DNA from 2 places in the Comamonas faecalis genome. Region 1 is predicted to be linked to the other one. Evidence: predicted binding sites of a transcription regulator. Region 1 holds the regulator's gene; the other holds the start of a gene.
What was found. The regulator FNR, encoded in region 1, switches genes on or off when oxygen is low (the NO sensors DNR and NnrR bind a similar motif). The targets are predictions, from matches to a motif close to TTGATNNNNATCAA.
Positions count from the first base shown of each region.

Region 2: a site for FNR is predicted at 5,063-5,076, ahead of cobA (uroporphyrinogen-III C-methyltransferase). Genes of this name have one in related genera too.

Region 1 is NZ_BAABBP010000001.1:41,791-50,722, reverse strand. It holds gene ABD767_RS00240 (cyclic di-GMP phosphodiesterase) at 1-788, opposite strand, end outside; gene ABD767_RS00235 (urease accessory protein UreH domain-containing protein) at 894-1,655, opposite strand; gene hemN (oxygen-independent coproporphyrinogen III oxidase) at 1,761-3,146, opposite strand; gene fnr (fumarate/nitrate reduction transcriptional regulator Fnr) at 3,317-4,054, shown strand; gene ABD767_RS00220 (hypothetical protein) at 4,082-4,372, opposite strand; gene ABD767_RS00215 (FixH family protein) at 4,525-4,827, opposite strand; gene ccoG (cytochrome c oxidase accessory protein CcoG) at 4,857-6,293, opposite strand; gene ccoP (cytochrome-c oxidase, cbb3-type subunit III) at 6,398-7,324, opposite strand; gene ABD767_RS00200 (CcoQ/FixQ family Cbb3-type cytochrome c oxidase assembly chaperone) at 7,356-7,493, opposite strand; gene ccoO (cytochrome-c oxidase, cbb3-type subunit II) at 7,505-8,134, opposite strand; gene ccoN (cytochrome-c oxidase, cbb3-type subunit I) at 8,154-8,932, opposite strand, start outside.
Region 2 is NZ_BAABBP010000021.1:3,898-12,829, forward strand. It holds gene ABD767_RS11660 (class I poly(R)-hydroxyalkanoic acid synthase) at 1-64, opposite strand, end outside; gene ABD767_RS11665 (hypothetical protein) at 167-442, shown strand; gene pgeF (peptidoglycan editing factor PgeF) at 362-1,189, opposite strand; gene ABD767_RS11675 (fumarylacetoacetate hydrolase family protein) at 1,255-1,950, shown strand; gene ABD767_RS11680 (zinc ribbon domain-containing protein) at 1,983-2,531, shown strand; gene rng (ribonuclease G) at 2,564-4,054, opposite strand; gene cobA (uroporphyrinogen-III C-methyltransferase) at 4,137-4,967, opposite strand; gene ABD767_RS11695 (cytochrome D1 domain-containing protein) at 5,370-6,959, shown strand; gene ABD767_RS11700 (c-type cytochrome) at 6,972-7,337, shown strand; gene ABD767_RS11705 (cytochrome D1 domain-containing protein) at 7,334-8,542, shown strand; gene ahbB (siroheme decarboxylase subunit beta) at 8,546-8,932, shown strand, end outside.

The DNA.
Region 1 (8,932 bases):
ATGCGAGCACACAGGTCAACCGAAAAGGCTACGTGCTCCTCATAGCGCCTGAGGTCGGCCGGCGCCAGCGCCGTGCCGGGCTCGGCGATGTGCAGCGGCAGCAGCATCTTGCCCAGGTCATGCTGCAGCGCGGCCGCGGCCACGCCGCGCAATGCCTGCGCTGCCTCGCCCAGCGCATTGGCCAGCATGGTGGACAGCACCATCACGTTGACCGCGTGCATGGCGGTGCGCGAGCCATGGACGTCGGGCAGCAGCCGTATGGCAAAGGGCTGGGCGCCCAGCAGCTCGGCAACGAAGTCCTCGACCAGCGCCTGCACCTGCATGCGCGCCTCGGCGGGCGCAACCATCACCGTGCTGCACACTCCCTGGTACAGATCGGCCAGGCGGTAATACTGCTCTTCGCACGCCACAAAGGCGGTGTCCCATTCTTCGCGGGGGTTGAGCAGTGCCCGCTCCCGGTCTGCCCTGTCTCGCGCCGATGGGGTCAATGGGGTCGGCGCCGTTGCCGTTTGTGATGGATCGTTTTCGCTGGATTCGTCTTCTGCCAGCGGCACTTCCTGCGCATCCTGGCCCTGAACTGCGTCCGCTGCGATTTCGATGGTGCTTTTTTCCGGAATCACGCGCACCTGCCTCAGTCCAAGCTGGCGAAGCTGGGTAATCTGCTCGCGCGAAGTCAGAAGAAAACTGCTTTTCGGGAAAGGATGATTCAGCCAGCCGACCTTCAGCTGAACATACATGCCCACGCGCAGTTTCTCGATTTCAATCAGGACGGGGACGGACAAAGGCACTTCTGAATATTTCGCGGCAAACGAAACGTTACAACCGTATACCGCTTCATTATGGAGCTTTTACAAGTGCTGGAAAGTGTAGTCCAACCCTGTCCTGTCGCCATCCTACGACACGCACCAGGGCGCAGGTTGCCCGTGGACGACGTCCATCCACAGCGCCCACGCCCCCATGGTGCACAAAATGGCTCCCGCCACGCGCATGCCCAATCCCGCGCGCACCTGGGCCAGCCGCTGGTGCAACTGCCCCAGCGCCCAGGGGCCGGCAATCAGCCACAGCGCACTGCCCAGGCCGAACAGTGCCATACAGGCAAAGCCATTGACCACGCTGCCGCTCAATGCGGCCATCAAGAGTGCGCTGTAGAGCAGCCCGCATGGCAACAATGCCCAGGCCATGCCCGTGACGAACAGGCCGGTGGTGTGCTGCGTCCAGGGACGCACCCACTGCCACAGCGTGCGCCCCGCTCCCTCGATCCATGCCGGCTGACGCGCCTGCAACAGCATCAGCAGCCCCCAGGCCAGGATCAGCACATGCATCAGCGTCCACAGCGGGCGCAGGCCCGGACTGAAGTCCGCGAGCCAGACCAGCCTGTCCATGGCCAGCGCGGCCAATGCACCGGCCGCGCCGTAACCGAGCAGACGCCCCAGGTGAAAGCCCAGCAGGCGCGCGCCGAGCCGGCGTGCTGGCGCTGCACCGCCCCCTTGGATTCGGGTCAGCGTCAGCGCCCCTCCCGCTACCGCCTGGCCCTCGTCTTCACCCTTGTGCAACTGGCCCGTCAAAGCTGCACAGGGGGCGGCACACATCACCAGGCAGTGAGCACCACCCGTCAAACCCATGAACAAGGCCGTCGAGGCCAGAGCTAGCAACATGGAGGGTAATCCGCCGGGTGTCGGGCGGCATGCGCCCGCTCGACCGCGCCGGGACGAGAAGGGGCAATGAGAGGACCAATAGATACGAGCAACACCGCTTGCCGTTTAAATAATGCGCGAGAACCGCGCGCGATTACGGTCGGCCTGCAGGTATCTGTCGAACACCATGGCCACGCCGCGCACGAAGAACCAGCCCATAGGCGTGACCTGCACGCCTTCAGGCTTGAGGCAGACCAGGCCTTGCTGCTCCATGTCCTTGAGCCGCTCCAGCTCGGCAGCGAAGTACTGGGGCACGTCGACCAGCCAGGACTGCGCAAACGGCTCGTACAGCAACTCGCCCTGGCACATCAGCGCCATGATGGCGGCGCGGCGCATCAGATCGTCGCGCGTCAGCGCCAGGCCGCGCGCAATCGGGATGCGGCCGCGGTTGATCGCGTCGTAGTAGTCCTCCAGCACCTTGGCGTTCTGGCTATAGGTTGCACCGACGCGGCCGATGGCCGAAACGCCCAGCGCAATCAGGTCGCAATCGGGCTGGGTGCTGTAGCCCTGGAAGTTGCGGTGCAGCCGTCCCTGGCGCTTGGCAACGGCCAGCGCGTCGTCGGGCAGCGCGAAGTGATCCATGCCCACGTAAACGTAGCCCGCGTCGATGAAGGACTCGATCGAGCGCGCCAGCATGGACACCTTGGCCGCGGGCGCCGGCAGGTCGGCGATATTGATGCGCCGCTGCGCCTTGAAGCGCTCGGGCAAGTGGGCATAGGCGTACAGCGCAATGCGATCCGAGCGCAGTTGCACGACCTGCTCCAGCGTGCGGTTGAACGATTCGGGCGTCTGCAGCGGCAGGCCGTAGATCAGGTCGACGTTGACCGAGTCGAAACCCAGCTTGCGCGCGCTCTCGACCAGCGCAAACACCTTGTCAGCGGGTTGCACCCGGTGCACCGCCTTTTGCACGTCGGGGTCGAAGTCCTGTACGCCAAAACTCAGGCGGTTGAAGCCCAGTTCCTTGAGCACCGCCAGGCGGTGTTCGTCGACGGTACGCGGGTCGACCTCGATGGAATACTCGCCGCCGGGCACCAGCGTGAAGCTGCGCGTGAACATGCTCATCAGGTCGCGCAGGCCCTCGTCGGTCAGGAAGGTGGGCGTGCCGCCGCCCAGGTGCAACTGGCTGACCTGCTGCCCGACGCCGCAGTGCGCCGTGTGCAGGTCGATCTCGCGGCTGAGGTAGCGCAGGTAGACCTCGGCGCGCTCGGGGTGCTTGGTGATGATCTTGTTGCACGCGCAGTAATAGCACAGCGACTCGCAAAACGGGATGTGCGCGTACAGCGACAGTGGCGTGTTCTTGCCCACCGCACTGACCTTGCGCTGCTGCAGCGCAAGCACGTACTGCTCTTCGCCAAACGCTTCGACAAAGCGGTCGGCCGTGGGATAGGAGGTGTAGCGGGGCCCGGGCACGTCGAAGCGACGCAGGAGTTCGGGCGTGATAGCAACGGTCATGACGGATTTCCAGACGATAACGGCAAGACTGTGCCGCAGTGGACCGGCAACCGTCTTGACTACAATCAAGAACCGGCCGCTTCCTGCATGGCGGCCTGGCCCGGATCGAGAGTCCCGAGATTGTCTCCGGATTTACCCTCTGTACCTTTTTTCAGATGTAAGCTCTGACCATGGGCAAGGTTTCTGCTTCTTCCAGCGCGCACGCCTTCAAAGTCGCCTGCTCCAACTGCAATCTTCGCGAGTTGTGCATGCCGGTCGGCCTGAACGACCAGCAAATGCAGCGCATCGACGACATCGTTGCGACGCGGCGCAAGATCAAGCGCGGCGGCTCGCTGTTTCGCAACGGCGAGGCATTCACCTCGCTGTTTGCCATTCGCACCGGTTTTTTCAAGACCTGCGTGGCGACCGAGGACGGACGCGACCAGGTCACGGGCTTTCAGATGGCCGGCGAGATCATCGGCCTGGACGGCATCGTCAACGACCACCACACCTGCGATGCCGTGGCGCTGGAGGATGCCGAGGTCTGCGTGATGCCGTTCGACCGCATAGAGGAACTGTCTCGCGAGGTCACACCGCTGCAGACACACCTGCACAAGATAATGAGCCGCGAGATCGTACGCGAGCACGGCGTGATGCTGCTGCTCGGCAGCATGCGCGCCGAGGAGCGGCTGGCGGCTTTCTTGCTCAACCTGGTGCAGCGCCTGCATGACCGCGGCTTCTCGCAATCCGAGTTGGTGCTGCGCATGACCCGCGAAGAGATCGGCAGTTACCTGGGCCTCAAGCTGGAGACCGTCAGCCGCACTTTCTCCAAGTTCGCCGAGGACGGTCTGGTCGAGGTCAAACAGCGCCACGTGCGCATCCTGGACACCGACGCGCTCAAAGCCATCGTCAACAGTCAACAGGCCTGACGACGGCCAATCCCGCCACGGGCGGTATTACATCGAAGAAAACTTGGCGCAATCGGCTGGACGCTGCAGGTCGGGGACAGGGCAGCGATTGAGTTCAAAGGGCGAGAGCGACAGCAGGGTCGTCAGCGCGCCCGCACCCATGATCACCAGCCAGAACACGAAGAACGCCACGGTGTAGACACCTTCGCGCGAGAGGTTCACCGGCTGGTCGAACCACTGCAACATTTGCGGATCGACAAAAGCAAACACCAGCATTTCCAGCACGGCCGCCATCAGAAAGGCCGGCCAGACAATCCACATCAGTCGCTGCATCCGCATTGCATCGTCTCCTGTTCTTTGGATGAAGAGGCAGACTAGCACTGAGGCCGGCCATGCAATCCATGCATGCGCGCTAAACCATGCACGGCACTCGGAATTGACCCAGGTCACGACAGCGCATGGTCAGAGCCCGGCGCTTGCCGCGCGCGATATCAGGGACGATGTTCTCGCGGCGTTGCCGCATGGTTGCGGCCCTTGAGCGCCGGCGTCATGGCTGCCGCCTCCGCTTCCTGCTGCGCCCTGAGCGTCTGATTGATTTCCAGGCCGCGCTGGTAATAGTCTTCGCTCAGTACCGGATCAGGGCGGCTGACGGCCAGCCACAGCGTCACGAAACCGGCGACGACGACGACGGCAGGCCCGGCGATCAGCATCCAGACCATGCCGAACTTCCACCAGGGTCGCGCCGGGGCGTCACCGGGCATCGGCCCGGGTGCAGTGGAGGGATTTGCAATCATTGAAGACTCCTCATCGAAACGGCGACCACTCAGCGCGGCACCAGGAACACCGATTTCTCGGAAACCTGTGCCTTGCTGCCCAGCGCCTGGATATCAAAGTAAATCGTGTGCGACCCGGGCTGCGCCGAGCCGTAGGGGATGTGCAGGCGCACCGACACCCAGCGCGACTCGGCCGGCCCCAGGTCGAATTCCTGCTCGGTGGCCACTTCCAGCTCCGGCAAGCCGCGCGCCGCAATGTGGTAGCGCTGCGCGCGTTCGGTAGCGTTCATGATCTGCAGGCGGTAAACGTTCTCCAGCTTGCCACCGGCGACGATGCGCGAGAGCGCGGCGCGGTCGCGCACGATGTCCACCTTCATCGGCGAGCGTACGACGAGACTAGCCATCATGCCAATGCACAGCAGCAGCAGCAGTGCGGAGTAAACCAGTACGCGCGGACGCAGCACGCGCTTGATCATCTGCGACTGCGTCCAGTGGTTCTTGACTCCGTTTTGCGTGGAAAAGCGAATCAACCCACGCGGGTAGTTCATCTTGTCCATCACGGTGTCGCAAGCATCCACGCACAGGCCGCAGCCTATGCATTCGTACTGCAACCCGTCGCGGATGTCGATGCCGGCCGGGCACACCTGCACGCACAGCGAACAATCGATGCAATCGCCCAGCCCTTTGGCCTTGTAGTCCACCGTCTTGGCGCGCGGCGCACGCGGCTCGCCGCGCTCGGGGTCGTAGGTGACGATCATCGTGTCTTTGTCGAACATCGCGCTTTGGAAGCGCGCGTACGGGCACATGTATTGGCAGACCTGCTCACGCAAGAAACCGGCGTTGCCATAGGTAGCCAGGCCATAGAACAGTACCCAGAAAATCTGCCAGCCGCCGTGCAGGGCCAGCAGCTCGCTGCCCAGCTCGCGAATAGGCACAAAGTAGCCGACAAAGGTGTAGCCCGTCCACAGCGCGATGGCCAGCCAGACGACTTGCGTGGCCGTCTTCTTCCAGATTTTCTCGAACGTCCAGCCGCTTTTATCCAGACGCATGCGCGCGCTGCGATCGCCCTCGATTTTGTGCTCTACCCACACGAAGATCTCGGTGTATACGGTCTGTGGGCAGGCAAAGCCGCACCACAAACGCCCGGCCACGGCGGTGAACAAAAACAGCGACAGCGCCGAGATGATTAGCAGACCCGTCAAATAGATGAAGTCCTGCGGATACAGCACCAGGCCGAAGATATAAAAACGGCGCGCACCCAGGTCGAACAACACCATCTGGCGCTCGCCCCACTGCAACCAGGGCAGGCCATAGAACACCAGCTGCGTGACGTAGACCATGATCCAGCGCCAGCGCGCAAAAATCCCATCAATGGAGCGCGGATAGATTTTTCTGCGTTTTTCGTACAGCGACACCGTCTGCGCACCAGCGGCAGGCGGCGCGGTCTTGGTAATGGTTTTATGGGGTTTACCCGGCTTTGCTTTCATGGCGCTACATACTTCTCTTGACCCGCACAAGCCATTACGGCTTCAACACGAAAGGGCCGGCGCCCTGTGCAAAGGCAGCCGGCCCATAGTGCAACACGTCAGAACTACTGACCCGAAGCCCCCTGGTGGGACAGTCCCCAGACATAAGCCGTCAGCACATTGATTTGGGCGTCGGTGAGCTTGCCGCCCTCGGCAATCGCCTGTGCCGGCATCTGGTTTGTCTTGCCGTTGTTGATCATGGCGACGATCGCCGCCTCGCCCCAGCCATGCAGCCAGACATCGTCGGTCAGGTTGGGCGCACCCAGCGCCTGGTTGCCCTTGCCGTCGGCACCATGGCAGGCGGCGCAAGAGGCAAACAGCGGCTTGCCCAGCGCGGCGCGCACCGAATCGTGCGGACTGCCCGACAGGCTGAGCACGTACTGGGCGACGTTGCGCACGTCCTCGCCCGAGCCCACGGCCTCGGCCATCGGAGGCATCACGCCGATACGGCCGTCGTGAATGGTCTGGCGAATCTGCTCGGGATCACCGCCATACAGCCAGTCGCCGTCGCTCAGATTGGGAAAGCCCTTGCTGCCGCGCGCGTCCGAACCATGGCACTGGGCGCAGTTGTTCATGAACAGGCGGTCGCCAATGGCCATGGCTGCCGGGTCTTGCGTCAGCTGCTCGGCGCTCATGCCGTCAAAGCGCGCGTACAGCGGCTGCAACTGCTCGGCCGCCTTGTCCATCTCGCGCTGGTACTCGCCAACCTGCGTCCAGCCCAGCTGGCCCTTGAAGGTACCCAGCCCGGGATAGGCGATCAGGTAGCCGGCGCCAAAGAGCAGCGTGATGACGAACAGCCACATCCACCAGCGCGGCATGGGGTTGTTCATCTCGGTCAGGTCTTCGTCCCAGACGTGGCCGGTGGTGTTGTCGGCCGTCGCCTCGACCTTCTTGCGCGACGTGAGCCACAGCAACAAGCCACAGCCGACGATGCCGACGATGGTGATGATGGTGACGTAGACCGACCAGAAGTTACTCGTGAAATCGCTCATGGGTTCTCTCTAGTTGTGTACGTGGGAGGCGTCAGTCCTCGAGGAAGGGCAGCTGCGCCGCCTCCTCGAAGCGCGCGCGGTTGCGGCCCAGGTAGGCCCAGACCCCAATGCCCACGAAGCTCGCCAGCGATGCCAGCGTGACCGCGATGCGCCAGGTGGTGATGTCCATGGCTGCCTCCCTTATTTGAGCTGGTGACCCAGCGATTGCAGATAGGCAATCATGGCGTCCATCTCGGTCTTGCCTTCCACCTCCTGCACTGCGCCGGCGATCTCCTCGTCGGTATAAGGCACGCCCACCTTGCGCAGCGCGCGCATGTGCGCCGGCATGACCGCGGCATTCACCAGGTTCTTCTCCAGCCACGGGTAGGCCGGCATGTTGGACTCTGGAACCACGTCGCGCGGGTCGTTCAGGTGGATGCGGTGCCACTCGTCGCTGTAGCGGCCGCCCACGCGGTGCAGATCCGGGCCGGTGCGCTTGCTGCCCCACTGGAAGGGATGGTCGTAGACGAACTCGCCGGCCACCGAGTAGTGGCCATAGCGCAGCGTCTCGGCGCGGAAGGGACGGATCATCTGCGAGTGGCAGTTGTAGCAGCCCTCGCGCTGATAGATGTCGCGCCCGGCCAGCTGCAGCGCCGTGTAGGGCTTGAGGCCGTCGACGGGCTCGGTGGTCGACTTCTGGAAGAACAGCGGCACGATCTCCACCAGGCCGCCGATGGCGACGACCAGCAGGATCAGCACGATCATCAGGAAGTTGTTGGTCTCGACCTTCTCGTGGGTAAAGCCCGAGGAGGTGTTGTTGGTCTTGGACATGTGTCAGGCTCTCCTATCCTCAGGCGTGCGCAACCGTGGTGGGAACGGCGATCTTCACCGAGCGCCCCGAAATGGCCGTCAGCCAGACGTTCCAGGCCATGATGACCATGCCGCCCAGGTACAGCACGCCGCCCAGGAAACGGATGACGTAGAAGGGATAGCTGGCCTTGACGCTCTCGACGAAGGTGTAGGTCAGCGTGCCGTCGGCGTTGACCGCGCGCCACATCAGGCCCTGCATCACGCCGGCAATCCACATCGCGGCGATGTAGAGCACGATGCCGATCGTGGCCAGCCAGAAGTGCAGCTCGATGGCCTTGATCGAATGCATTTTTTCCTTGCCGAACAGGCGCGGCACCATGTAATAGAGCGAACCCATCGTGATCAGGCCGACCCAGCCCAGCGCGCCTGCGTGCACGTGGCCAATCGTCCAGTCGGTGTAGTGCGACAGCGCGTTGACGGTCTTGATCGACATCATTGGGCCCTCGAACGTGGCCATGCCGTAGAACGACAGCGAAACGATCAGGAAGCGCAGGATGGGATCTTCACGCAGCTTGTGCCAGGCACCCGACAGCGTCATGATGCCGTTGATCATGCCGCCCCAGCTCGGCGCCAGCAGGATCAGCGAGAACACCATGCCCACCGACTGGGTCCAGTCCGGCAGCGCGGTGTAGTGCAGGTGGTGGGGGCCGGCCCACATGTAGGTGAAAATCAGCGCCCAGAAGTGCACGATCGACAGGCGGTAGCTGTACACCGGCCGGCCGGCCTGCTTCGGGATGAAGTAATACATCATGCCCAGGA
Region 2 (8,932 bases), on a different contig from region 1:
AGTTGTCCTGCACCATGGCCTGGAATTGGCGTGCGCTCTCTTGCCAGTCTGCATCAGAATGCATGGCTTCTCCTCCGACACTTTCTGTTGTTGATCGGGTCATGATATCCGGTGTCACTCCTGAGACAGGGGTTGTGATTAGTATCTTTGACCTATTCCCGTATCCATGTACCTCGTTGCCATTGGCTGGCTCTACATCACCGTGATGATGGCCCTCGCGGAAGCCTTTTCTCCCCACGGTTCGCTGCTGGGTGCGGCCATCACGCTGGTGTTCTACGGCATCCTGCCGCTGTCCATCGTGCTCTACATTCTGGGTACGCCGGCGCGCAAGCGGGCGCTGCGCGCACGCAGCCAGCAGCAGTCACGCCATCCAGATGCTGGCGGCCATGCGCCCGGTGCTGCCGAGCCGGACGCTGTCGCGCCGGTGCGAGAAGAACCGTAGCGGCGCGCCCACCGTGCACCAGTCGGCGCTGCTGTCGTTGCCATAGAGCGCGGTGACGCCTGCGCGCACCAGGTGCTGGCGCGCCAGCGCCGCCAGGTCGGCCAGGTATTTGCCCGGCCGCGCGCCCGGCGCGAAGTGCCGATCCGCCTGCGCGTCCTGCGCGATGAATGCCTGCCGCACCTCGGGCCCCACCTCGAAGGCAGTCGGCCCGATGCAGGGGCCCAGCCACGCCATCAGCGCCAGCGACCCGGGCGATGTCGCGCGCAGGCGCGCCACCACCTCTTCAAGCACGCCGCCCGCCAGCCCACGCCAGCCCGCGTGGGCCGCTGCGACGCAGCTACCCTCTTGATCCGTCAGCAGCACCGCCAGGCAGTCGGCGGCCATGACCGTGCAGGCCACATGGCGCGAGCGCGTCATGCACGCATCGGCCTCCTGGCCCGACGGCGTATTTCCATCCAGCACCTGTACCCGCGTGCCATGCACCTGGCGCAGCCAGGGCAGCCGCACCTGTTCGCCTGCGCCGGCGACGGCCCGCGCCAGGGCGCGCCAGTTGGCCTCGACAGCGGCCGGATCGTCGCCCACGGAGCGCCCCAGGTTGAAGCTGTCCCAGGGTGGTGCGCTGCAGCCGCCCTGGCGCGTGGTGTGCAGCGCATGCACATGGGCGGGGGCCGGCCAGTCGGGGGGCAGCCAATCGCTGGGGATGGAGCCGGGAGTGGCGCTGAAGGCAGGGCTGGAAATGGGTTGCATGGCTGCAAAGCATACGCGGGGCGTGGCACACTGCAAGGCATTGCCCTCTCACGCCCACCCCGCCCATGTCCTACGTGATCGCCCCCCTGCCCCAGGCCTGTGTGCCCGTGCGCGGCAGTGATGCCCTCTTCCCCGTGCATCGCATCTACTGCGTGGGCCGCAACTACGCGGCGCATGCGCGCGAGATGGGATTCACAGGCCGCGAGCCGCCGTTCTTCTTCATGAAACCGGCTGACGCAGTCGTTCCCGCGGGGCCGGACAGCAGCGCACGCATGGCCTATCCGCCACTGACGCAAGACCTGCACCACGAGGTGGAGCTGGTCGTGGCCATCGGCAAGGGCGGGCGCGACATTGCCGCGGCCGACGCGCCCAGCCATGTCTGGGGCTATGCGGTGGGGCTGGACATGACGCGCCGCGATCTGCAGGCCGAGATGAAGAAGCAGGGCCGGCCCTGGTGCATCGCCAAGGGCTTCGACGCCAGCGCACCGATTGGAGCGCTCACGCCCGCGGCCCAGGCGGGCGCCATCGACAAGGCGGGCATCTGGCTGCAGGTCAACGGCCAGGAGCGCCAGCGCAGCAGCATCGATCAGCTGATCTGGAGCGTGGCCGAAACCATCGAACACCTCTCGCGCGCCTGGCAGCTGCAGCCCGGCGACCTGATCTTCACCGGCACGCCCGAGGGCGTCGCCGCGGTGCAGCCGGGCGACACGCTCGAAGCCGGCATCGACGGCCTGGCGCCTCTGCGCCTGCACGTCGCCTGACTCCCGCCCCTTGCGCCCCACTGTCCTCCTGCATGCTCTATCGCCCCCATATTCAGTTTTGCAACCAATGCGGCGCGCCCGTGCAATACCGCGTTCCCGACGACGGCGACACGCGCGAGCGTGCCATCTGCACCGCCTGCGGCACCATCCAGTATGAAAACCCGCTGACCGTGGTCGGCACCGTGCCGGTGCTCGGCGATCAGGTGCTGCTGTGCCAGCGCAACATCGAGCCGCGCAAATACAAGTGGACGCTGCCCGCGGGCTTCATGGAGCTGGGCGAGACCGTGGCCGAAGGCGCGGCGCGCGAAACCGTGGAAGAAGCAGGTGCGCAGTTCACGCTGGGCGCGCTGTTTACGGTGATGAGCGTGCCGCTGGTCGGCCAGGTGCACATCTACCACCTGGCCAGGCTGCACAACGACCGGTTCGACCCCGGGCACGAAACCATCGAGGCGCGCCTGTTCGACGAGCAAGACATCCCCTGGGAAGCACTGGCGTTTCGCACCGTGCGCCACACGCTGGAATGTTTTTTTGCCGACCGCCGCGCCGGCCACTTTGGCGTGCACACGGCGGACATGCGCTGACCGCGGCGGGGCGCCACCGCGCGCAGCGCCTGCTATAGCAGCACGATGTCGTACTGATCCTGTGCCATCACCGTCTCGGCCTGCAGCGAGATCGGCTTGCCGATGAAGTCCGACAGCCCGGCCAGGTGCTGGCTTTCCTCATCCAGGAACAGGTCGATGACCTGCGGCGCCGCGATCACGCGGAACTCGCGCGGATTGAACTGGCGCGCCTCGCGCAGCAGCTCGCGCAGGACGTCGTAGCAGACGCTGCGCGCGGTGCGGATCTCGCCCACGCCGTGACAGGTCGGGCAGGGCTCGCTCAGTATGTGCGCCAGCGACTCGCGCGTGCGCTTGCGCGTGAGCTCGACCAGCCCCAGCGGCGAGAAGCCGCCAACCATGGTCTTGACCCGGTCGCGCGCCAGCTGCTTGCGAAACTCGGCCAGCACCTGCTGCTGATGGTCTTCGCGCAGCATGTCGATGAAGTCGGCAATGATGATGCCGCCCAGGTTGCGCAACCGCAGCTGGCGGGCAATCGCGCCGGCCGCCTCCAGGTTGGTCTTGAAGATGGTGTCGTCGAAGTTGCGCGCACCGACGAAGCCGCCGGTGTTCACGTCCACCGTGGTGAGCGCCTCGGTCTGGTCGATGATCAGGTAGCCACCCGATTTGAGCTCGACGCGCCGCCCCAGCGCCCGCGCGATCTCCTCGTCGATCGCGTACAGGTCGAAGATCGGCCGCTCTCCCTTGTACAGCTGCAGCTTGGCCGCCGCCGCGGGCATGAACTCGCTGCCAAAGAGCTGCAGCGCGGCAAACTGCTCGCGCGAGTCGATGCGGATGCTCTGCGTGGCCTCGCCCACCAGATCGCGCAGCACGCGGCGCAGCAAATCCAGGTCCTGGTGCAGCAGCGACTTGGCCGGCAGGCGCTGCGCCGCCTCCTTGATGCGCAGCCAGGTCTTGCGCAGATAGGCGATGTCCTCGGACAGCTCGGCGTCGCTGGCGTCCTCGCCGTTGGTGCGCAAAATGAAACCGCCGCCCACGCCGCCGTGCGCCTCGTCGCCTACCAGCGCCTGCAGGCGCGCGCGCAGCGCGTCGCGCTCGCCGGACGGTATTTTTTGCGAAATACCGACGTGGTCGTCCTGCGGCAAAAACACCAGCAGCCGCCCGGCAATGCTGATTTGCGTGGACAGGCGCGCGCCCTTGCTGCCAATCGGATCCTTGATGACCTGCACCATCAGCGACTGGCCCTCGAAGACCTGTTTCTCGATGGGCACGGCCGGCTCGCCCTTGCGCGCGAACATCGGCGCTTCGCCGCCTTCCTGGCGCTGCCAGACGTCGGCCACGTGCAGAAAGGCGGCGCGCTCCAGGCCGATGTCGACAAAGGCCGACTGCATGCCGGGCAGCACGCGCGAGACCTTGCCAAGATAGACGTTGCCGACCAGGCCGCGCTCGAGCGCACGCTCGACGTGCAGTTCCTGGATCGCGCCGTTTTCGACCACGGCCACCCGCGTCTCCTGCGGAGACCAATTGATGAGGATGTCTTGTTGCATGGGATCGTGGTGGCTGGGCGCAATGCCGGCCACCTGGGAAATTTCAGGCATTGATCATGCCCGAAACTCGCCCATGCCGGGATTACGCCAGGCCGTGCTCCAGCGCCCGCTGCGCCATGCCAGCGGCCAGCTGCGGCTGCAGCGAGACGACGGAGCCAATCACGATCAGCGCCGGCGCGCGCACGCGCTGCTCGCGCGCCAGCGCCGGCAGCCGCTCCAGCGTGCCGGCGACGGTGCGCTGGCTGGGCAGCGACGCCTGTTCGACCAGCGCGGCCGGCGTGTCGCCGGGCAGGCCGTGGCGCTGCAATTCGCTGCAGATCACCGGCAGATTGCCCACGCCCATGTAGATCACCACGGTCTGGTTGAGCCGCGCCAGCGCCGGCCAGTCCAGCTCCACCTGGCGCCCGGCGCGCAGGTGGCCAGTGGCAAACACCAGCGTGCAGGCATGGTCGCGGTGGGTGAGTGGAATGCCGGCGCAGGCGCCGGCGGCCTGCGCGGCGGTGATGCCGGGCACCACGTCGAACGCGATGCCGGCCTGCGCCAGCGCCATGGCCTCCTCGCCGCCGCGCCCGAAGATGAAGCCGTCGCCGCCCTTGAGGCGCACCAGGCTGCGGCCGCTGCGCGCCAGGCGCAGCATCAGGTCGATGATCGACTCCTGCGGCAAGGTGTGGTGCGAGGCCTCCTTGCCAACGTAGATCAGGTCTGCGTCCTCGGCCACGTAGCGCAGCACGTCCTTGCTCACCAGATGGTCGTAGAGCACCATGCGCGCGCCGCGCAGCGCCTTCACGGCGCGCAGCGTCAACAATTCCGGGTCGCCCGGGCCTGCCCCCACCAGGGTCACGCGCCCGGGACGGGTGGCGGTCTCGGGGGTGTCGGTGGTGCCGAACCAGCGCGCTTGTTCAATAAAGCTCATCGTGATCTCTCTCGTGGCAAGCCTGGAAAGACTGCCCGTGCGGGCTGCCAGTTGTGGGTTTTCCCCGATTGTTCTGACAGCCGATGCGTGCGTCCTTGACCTGGTTCAAGGACATCGCCCTATTGACACTGCGACGATAGGGTCACTCGCAAGAAGAGGGAATGGACAGCTACCTCGGCGAGGGGGTCAGGGCAGCAGCCCGAACCCGCCCAACCGCTGATCCGTGATGCAGAGGACCCACAAATGAAAGACAAGAGGATTGCCAAACTGGTCGCACTGGCCGCCGCCGCTGTCGTGTCCGCGACCGCGCTGACCGCCGTGGCGCAGCAGCCGGCCGAGCCAGGCGCCCCCACCACCGACGTCAAGAGTCCGGAGGCGCAGTTCCGCGGCGCACCGTATTCGATGTCCGGCGAGGAAATGCACCGTGCCGACGATCCGAAGATGCCGGCCATGACGCAAGCCGAGTTCGACCGCGCGCGCCAGATCTACTTCGAGCGCTGCGCCGGCTGCCACGGCGTGCTGCGCAAGGGCGCTACCGGCAAGGCACTGACTCCGGACATCACGCTGGAGCGCGGCACCGAGTACCTCAAGACCTTCATCGCCTACGGCTCGCCGGCGGGCATGCCCAACTGGCTGACCTCGGGTGACTTCGACGAGGCGACCGTGGATCTGATGGCGCGCTACGTGCAGCACACGCCGCCGACGCCGCCCGAGTTCTCGCTCGAGGACATGGAGAAGACCCGCAAGGAGTACATCCCCGTCGCCGAGCGCCCGACCAAGAAGATGAACAAGTACAACATCGAGAACATCTTCTCGGTGACGCTGCGCGACGACGGCACGATCGCGCTGATCGACGGCGATACGAAAGAAATCATCAACATCGTCAAGACCGGCTACGCAGTGCACATCTCGCGCATGGGCGCCAACGGGCGCTACCTGTACGTGATCGGCCGCGACGCACGCGTGAACCTGATCGACCTGTGGATGGAGAAGCCCGACAACGTCGCCGAGATCAAGGTCGGCCTGGAGGCGCGCTCGATCGAGACCAGCAAGTTCAAGGGCTGGGAAGACAAGATCGCGATTGCCGGCACCTACTGGCCGCCCCAGTTCGTGCTGATGGACGGCGATACGCTCAAGCCGCGCAAGGTCGTCGGCACGCGCGGCATGGACATCGACAACGTGTACCACCCCGAGCCGCGCGTGGCCGCCATCGTCTCCAGCCACGAGAAGCCCGAGTTCCTGGTCAACGCCAAGGAAACCGGCAAGATCTGGATGGTCGACTACACCGACCTGACGAACCTGAAGATGACGAAGATCGCCACCTCCAAGTTCCTGCACGACGGTGGCTTCGACAGCACACAGCGCTACTTCCTGACGGCGGCCAACTCGTCCAACCAGATCGTGGTGATCGACACCAAGAAGAGCAAGCTGGAGGCGATCATCGACGTGGGCAAGATCCCGCACCCGGGCCGCGGCGCCAACTTCAAGCACCCCAAGTTCGGCCCGGTGTGGGCTACCTCTGGCTTGGGTGACGAGAGCATCGCCATCATCGGCACCGATCCCAAGGGCCACAAGAGCAACGCCTGGAAGGTCGTGCAGACGCTGGAAGGCCAGGGCGGCGGCTCGCTGTTCATCAAGACGCACCCCAAGTCCAACAACCTGTGGGTCGACACCACGCTCAACCCCGATCCCAAGCTCAGCCAGAGCGTGGCCGTGTTCGACATCCGCGACCTGACCAAGGCACCGCAGATCATCGACATTGCCGCCTGCGCCAACATCAAGGACGACGGTGCCAAGCGCGTGGTGCAGCCCGAGTACAACAAGGCGGGCGACGAGGTCTGGTTCTCGGTGTGGAGTGCCAAGGACAAGCAGTCGGCCATCGTGGTCGTCGACGACAAGACGCGCACCTGCAAGACCGTGCTCGACGACAAGCGCCTGGTCACGCCGACGGGCAAGTTCAACGTCTACAACACCCAGCACGACGTCTACTAAGCCCTAGCTGCCATGCCTGACATGACGCCCATCCTGACCCGCCTGCTGCTGTGCCTGGCCCTGCCCCTGGCGGCGGCGGGCACTGCCAGCGCCCAGACCGAGCCCGCGCCCGAGCGCCAGGCCCAGCTGGTGCACATGGTGCGCCAGGACTGCGGCTCATGCCACGGCATGCAACTGACCGGCGGCCTGGGCCCTGCGCTCACGCGCGAGGCGCTGGCCACCAAACCCGCCGACTACGTCAGCGCCGTCATCCTGCACGGCCTGCCGGACACCCCCATGCCCCCGTGGAGCGCCATGCTCAACGAAGACGAGGCCGCATGGATCGCCCGGCAACTGGTCGGCGGCTTTCCCCTCGAATCCCGGAGTTCTCCCCAATGAAGCGGCGCGCCCTTCTGTCCCTCACGGCCGGCGTCTCCGCGCTGGCCAGCGGCTGCGCGGCCGTCTCCTCCCCCGCTTCCGCGCCCTCCCCGGCCGCCGTGCAAGGCACGGGCGACCTGGGGGTGGTCATCGAGCGCGCCGCCGGCGCGCTCACGCTGGTCAACACCAGCAGCCGCAGCATCTACGGCCGCGTCACGGGTCTTGGCGACCTGTCGCACGCCTCGGTCGTGTTCTCGCGCGATGCGCGCTTTGCCTACATCTTCGGCCGCGACGGCGCGGTCACGCGCGTCGACATCCTCACCCAGCGCATCACCCACCGCGTGCTGCAGGCGGGCAACTCGATCGGCGGCGCCATCAGCGCCGACGGCACGCTCATCGTCGCGCAGAACTACACGCCCGGCGGCATCAAGGTGTTCGACGCCGCCACACTGGAGCTGCTGGCCGACGTTCCGGCCGCCATGGCCGACGGCAAGCGCTCGCGCGTCGTCGGCCTGGCCGACCTGCCCCAGCGCCGCTTCGTCTACAGCCTGTTCGACGCCGGCGCCATCTGCATTGCCGACCTGAGCGATCCGCGCAAGCCGCAGATCACCACGCTGCCCGACATCGGCAAGCAGCCCTACGACGCGCTGGTCTCTCCCAACGGCCGCCACTACATCGCCGGCCTGTTTGGCGAGGACGGCCTGGCCATGGTCGACCTGTGGCAGAGCGAGCCGCGGGTAGCGCGCATCCTGGCCGACTACGGCCGCGGTGAAAAACCGCTGCCGGTCTACAAGATGCCTCACCTGCGCGGCTGGGCGATTGCCGGGCGCCACGCCTACCTGCCCGCCGTCGGGCGCCACGAAGTGCTCATCGTCGACACCAGCACCTGGGCCGAGGTCGGCCGCATTGCCGTGGCGGGTCAGCCGGTATTCGTCATGGCGCGCCCCGACGGGCGCCAGGTCTGGGTCAACTTCTCCGTGCCCGACTACCACCGCGTGCAGGTCATCGACACGCCCAGCCAGCAGGTGGTGCAGACCATCGAGCCGGGCCGCGCCGTGCTGCACATGGAGTTCACGCCGCGCGGCGAATCGGTGTGGATCAGCTGCCGCGACGACAACCGCGTGCAGGTCTACGACACGCACACGCTCACGCTCCAGGCGTCGCTGGCGGTCGACGCGCCCAGCGGCATCTTCTTTACCGCGCGCGCCCAGCGCATGGGGTTCTGAGCCATGGCGGCCCAGGTACGCGCGCACGCCCCGGACCTCGACCTGCTCAACCGCTGGCAGCGCGGCTTTCCGCTGGTCGAGCGCCCGTTCGCCGCGCTGGGCGACGCGCTGGATCTGCCCTGCCCCGCCGTGCGCGACCGCCTCGCCGCGCTGCAGCGCGCGGGCGCGGTCAGCCGCGTCGGAGCGGTCTTTGCGCCGGGCGCGGGCGGCGCCTCCACGCTTGCGGCCATGGCCGTACCGCCCGAGCGGCTCGACGCGGTGGCCGCCGTCGTCTCCAGTCACCCGGGCGTCAACCACAACTACCAACGTGAGCACCAGGTCAACCTGTGGTTCGTCGCCACCGGCGCAGATAGATCCCAGGTCGAGCGGCTGCTGCAGCACATCGAGCGC